DNA from 2 places in the Paenibacillus sp. JMULE4 genome. Region 2 is predicted to be linked to the other one. Evidence: riboswitches for the same ligand, from Rfam matches in the RefSeq annotation. Region 2 holds a riboswitch; the other holds the start of a gene.
The links. A riboswitch is a leader RNA that binds a small molecule or an ion and turns the genes downstream of it on or off. The one in region 2 is predicted to bind thiamine pyrophosphate.

Region 1: another riboswitch for thiamine pyrophosphate. It lies ahead of EXW96_RS05735 (ECF transporter S component); the one in region 2 lies ahead of thiC (phosphomethylpyrimidine synthase ThiC).

The regions. Positions count from the first base shown of each region.
Region 1 is NZ_SGWF01000011.1:93,671-96,145, reverse strand. Features, by position in the region: gene EXW96_RS05740 (ABC transporter ATP-binding protein) at 1-760, opposite strand, end outside; gene EXW96_RS05735 (ECF transporter S component) at 757-1,350, opposite strand; TPP riboswitch at 1,462-1,567, opposite strand; gene EXW96_RS05730 (hypothetical protein) at 1,732-1,953, shown strand; gene asd (archaetidylserine decarboxylase) at 2,102-2,475, shown strand, end outside.
Region 2 is NZ_SGWF01000011.1:659,913-662,387, forward strand. Features, by position in the region: gene thiC (phosphomethylpyrimidine synthase ThiC) at 1-1,005, opposite strand, end outside; TPP riboswitch at 1,098-1,210, opposite strand; gene EXW96_RS08385 (MFS transporter) at 1,412-2,475, shown strand, end outside.

The DNA.
Region 1 (2,475 bases), 570 kb from region 2:
TATCTTTTGGGAACCGGTCCTCTTCGTCTTCCCACACGCCAGGATACCAAATTCCGTATTCCTTGAGCTTCGGCTTAAAATCCCGGAAAACCTGCTCCGGCCTTCCGTCTGCCGCAATGCGCCCGTGAGCGTCAAAGAGGATCACCCGGTCGACGAAATCTACAATCTCGTCAATTTTGTGCTCTACGATAATGACCGTCTTATCATGAGCGACTTGTTTCACGGCTTGCCATACCTCCGCCGTCCCTTCCGGGTCGAGCAGCGACGTTGGCTCGTCGAGAAACCAGACGTCCGGCTCGAGCGCCAGCAGCGAAGCGATAGCCAGCCGCTGCTTCATTCCCCCGGAAAGCGAAGCAATCGGCACATGCGGATCATCCAGCACCAGCCCGACCTGCTCCAGGCATCGCCTGATTGTCTCCGGCATCCGTTCGTGAGGCACCCCGATATTCTCAAGCACAAATGCAATCTCTTCATCTGCATAGGGCATGCAGAACTGGGCGTCGGGGTCCTGGAACAAATATCCCCACGAATGCGGAATACCGATGTCTTCATATTTGAGCGGCACCTCCAGCGCATCCGGGATCAGCCCGCTCCAAACCTGCAGAAGCGTGGATTTGCCGCAGCCGCTTGGGCCAAGCAGCAGCACCTTTTGCCCTGCGGGCACGCCCGCCGTCAAATCGTCGAACAAAAGCGACGAACTGCCGGGAAATTTCAGCCTAAGCCGCGAAACCCAGGCGACAGCGCAGTCCGCCCCGTTCAATGCACGTTCTTCCTGTCCAGAGCCTGATAATCTTCGGCGGTTGCCGGGCGCACAAGCTGGGTGACTCCGGTTTTCTCCAATGCCTTCACCAGCAGGTAGGCCAGAGGCCCGCAGAAGAGATAGCCGCCGATAAACCGCATGACGATGTAAAGAATAAGATTCCAGGTTTGCAATTCGATGAGATAGCCTTTGAAAAAATCGAGCGCCAGCGCGCCTGCGCCAGCCGCAACCCCGGCCAGACCGGCTGCGGCCGCGGAGTATCGTTGATACAGGAATGCAGCGAAAACCAGCTCGGCGCCAATCCCCTGCAGCACTCCGTAGGTAAGCAGTTCGACTCCGTATGGCGAACCGGTGATCAGCTCGCCAGAGGCTGCGGCCACTTCCGCCAGAAATGCCACCCCGGGCTTGCGGATGATCAGGAACGCAACGGTCGCCGCCATAAACCACATACCGTACATCAATTGATCAAGCTGAATACCCGGAAGCTTGGCCAGATTGTAGATGTCGGTCCATACCCGATAAATGATGCTGAACACAACCGCAATGACGACCGTGACCAAAATATCCGTCAGTTTCAATTGTTTGGACATGGTATCCCCTCTCCTTTTCTATTATTTCACGGGAGCCTTGGGGAGAATGACGCCAAAAAGGCCGCTCCCCAATGAAGGAAGCGGCCATATAGGCACAAATAAAGGCGTGTGCGCCAATGATCTCCACTTTCCTACGCTGGTATAACCCAGATCAGGTTCAGAGGGTCTAGGATCTATTGATCCAATCTCAGCCTATTCGGCTCCCCTAGTGATATACATCATATTATCACGATTGAAATATTTGTCAATACCGAGATATCGCAAAAACTCTATAGCCAATACTTACCTCTTCTGCTACAATAATCCTTGCCTAGCGTTTTAAATTTTTATTCGGAGACGCCTTTTATTGGAAGCGCTATCTTTACGGAAGGGTGAGAAGGAATGGATGGAATGATTTCAATGGAACGGGAAGCAGAAAGCTTGATCACTGCAGAGATGGTATCCGACTGCTCTTACTGCACCATGGTTTCTCCCGACCCTCTGTACAAAACACCCGTGTACTGCACCAAATACTCCGGTTCATGCCAACCGATTCAGGTGAACCTGGCCGCTTGCCTCACCTGCGGAGAATACAAAAAAACGCCTATTAGGCTTAATCTGTAGTTATAAGTTGACAAGGGAGCTCCTTTAGGAGCTTTTCTTCCTTTTTAAGGGTCGATTTATGTTTGCTTTGTGCTTCGTTCTGTGTCAAGATAAGCGTTAGATTCGCTTACTTAACATTATGAAGAGAAAACAGGTGAACCTTTCGATTATGAAGATTTCGCTATTCCGGCTTCTGACCGAGCTTTCTTCGCGCAAGACCGTATCAAAGCTGACAGGGGCATTCGCCAAATCCAGAGCCAGCAAAGCATTGATTCCACGCTTTATTCGTACTTATGGCATTCGCGAACAGGATGCGGAAAAAGCGGTTCATGAGTATGCTTCTTTAAATGATTTTTTTACCCGCAGGTTAAAAAGCGGATTGCGTCCGATCGATGAAACGCCGGATACGGTGGTCAGTCCCGTCGATGCCCTGATTACAGGAATGGGCGGCGTTCAGGAGGGGTTGATCGTCAATGTCAAAGGCCAGGACTATACGATTGATGAGCTGCTTAATCAAAGTCCCCGCACGATCAATTACAAACA
Region 2 (2,475 bases):
AGTATAAAGGAAATTTTCCTGATGATGCGCCAAACACCACGCCGCCATGATGGAACCGCCGCGGGATACGATTCCCGTAACCCGCTTCGCCGTCAAAGGAACATAGCGTAACAGCACACCGGCATGAATGGTAAAGTAGTCGACGCCTTGTTCGGCTTGTTCGATCAGGGTATCCCGATAAATTTCCCAAGTCAGATCCTCCGCTTTACCGCCGACTTTTTCCAAGGCCTGATAAAGAGGGACGGTACCGATGGGCACGGGGGAGTTGCGAATGATCCATTCACGGGTGGTATGAATATGTTTGCCTGTGGACAGGTCCATGATGGTATCTGCGCCCCAGCGGGTCGCCCATCTCATTTTTTCGACTTCTTCTTCAATCGACGAAGCGACAGCCGAATTGCCGATATTGGCATTGATTTTGACTAAAAATTTACTGCCGATAATCATCGGCTCGCTTTCCGGGTGATTGATGTTGCACGGAATTATCGCCCGGCCTCGTGCGACTTCGCTGCGGACAAATTCCGGGGAGACGTTCTCGCGTATGGCGATATATTCCATTTCGGGCGTAATGATTCCTTTTCTGGCATAATGCATCTGCGTTACATTCGCTCCGCTTTTGGCTCGTAACGGTTTGCGCTGCAATCCCGGAAATCGTTCTTCCCGCTTGACGGATTCTTCTTTTGAATATCCGTTGTCCTCCGGCTTGACCGCTCTTCCCGCATATTCTTCAACATCGCCGCGCTCCAATATCCAATTCCGGCGGTTAAGCGGAAGTCCCGAGCGAATATCGGTTTGGATGCTGCCGTCTGTGTATGGACCGCTGCAATCATATACCCTGACAGGCGGGTTCTCTTGTACATTGCCGCCGATGGTTGTCGGGGTTAGGCTAATTTCCCGCATAGGTACTTTAATATCCTCCCGCGAACCCTGCACATACACCTTCTTGCTCCCCGGAAAAGACGAAAGATGAGGGGCTGCTTCTTTTTCTTTGATTTCGCTTGCCATTTCAATTCCTCCTCAGAATGAATGTGATCAAGCGGAGAAACCCTTCGATGCAAACCAAAAAGACCGCAACGGGAAAGAAGCGGTCTTTGAATACACAAAGGCTAGGACTTTTCCTCCGCTGGCATTACCCAGATCAGGTTTTACGGTCGACAGCAATCGGCTGTCCTCTCAGCCTGGCAACTCCCAAGCTCCCGTTGTTATTCAACTGTCATACCAATAATAACTATAAGATCTTGAAAAATCAACCTGTTTTTATATCACGGCACCCTGTTGGAATGATGATTCCGGTGCGGAGCATTGCAGAATTTAGTGCTTCAGAATCTTCCTGAAATCGGTTATGATAAACAGTGAACGTGTGCATTAAAGCGGGGTGGATGAATGAAGTGAAAACGGGGAGAGACCGGGGATGAATGATACGCCTGAAGTGCGAAACTATAGGATACCGCTGTTTTGTACGGTCACGTTGCTGTTCTGGTTTTCGATGTATACTTGTGTGCCGATCTTGACCGCATACGTTGAATATCTGGGCGCCTCTTATAAAATGGCCGGACTGATTGTCGGCATGTACGGATTGAGTCAAATGCTTCTGCGGATACCGGTGGGCGTGGTCTCGGACCGTTATCACAAGCACAAATGGTTTATTGTATTTGGCTTGTTTTTTTCGGTTTTATCCGGTATCGGGATTCTGGTTACGCAGGAACTGACGTGGATTCTCCTGCTCAGGGCCGCGGCAGGCGCGGCTGCGGCGACGTGGGTAGACTTTACGGTTTTGTTTGCCAGCTACTACCGTCAGGAAGAGACGACGCAAGCGATCGGAACGATTTCATTTTACAACTCGCTCGGTCAAATGTTCGGCATTCTCTGCGGCGGGTGGTTCGCGGATAGGTATGGCTGGGAATCTTCTTTTCTTATCGGTGCCGCCGCAGGCGCTCTGGGGCTTGTGGGTGCTTTCTTTCTTGTAGAAACCCCTAAGAAAAGCAAACAGCCCATGACCTTCAAAGGCATGCTGGAGGTAGGCAGCGACAAGAGGCTGTTGACCGTCTCTTTTCTGGCTGTCCTTTTTCAATTGCTGACATTCGCTACGGTTTTTGGATTTACTCCCGTATATGCCCAGTCGATCGGAGCGACGAAGCTCGATATGGGACTGCTGACGTTCTTTTCCACGTTTCCTATGGCGATAGCGTCCCTGGTAGGGGGCAGATATGTAGCCCGGAAACTGGGTGAAAACCATATCATCATCATCGGCTTCATCTTTTCCGGAATCTTTACAATTCTTATACCGTTTTCTTCAACCTTGTGGATGCTGATGGTTACCCAATGTCTTGCGGGGATTGGCCGTGGACTCACAGCGCCCGTATTGATGGCTCTCAGCATAAAGCATATGGATGCGGGAAGAAGGGCTACAGCGATGGGGTTTTATCAGGCCATCTATGGCTTGGGGATGTTTGCAGGTCCGCTGGTCATGGGGGT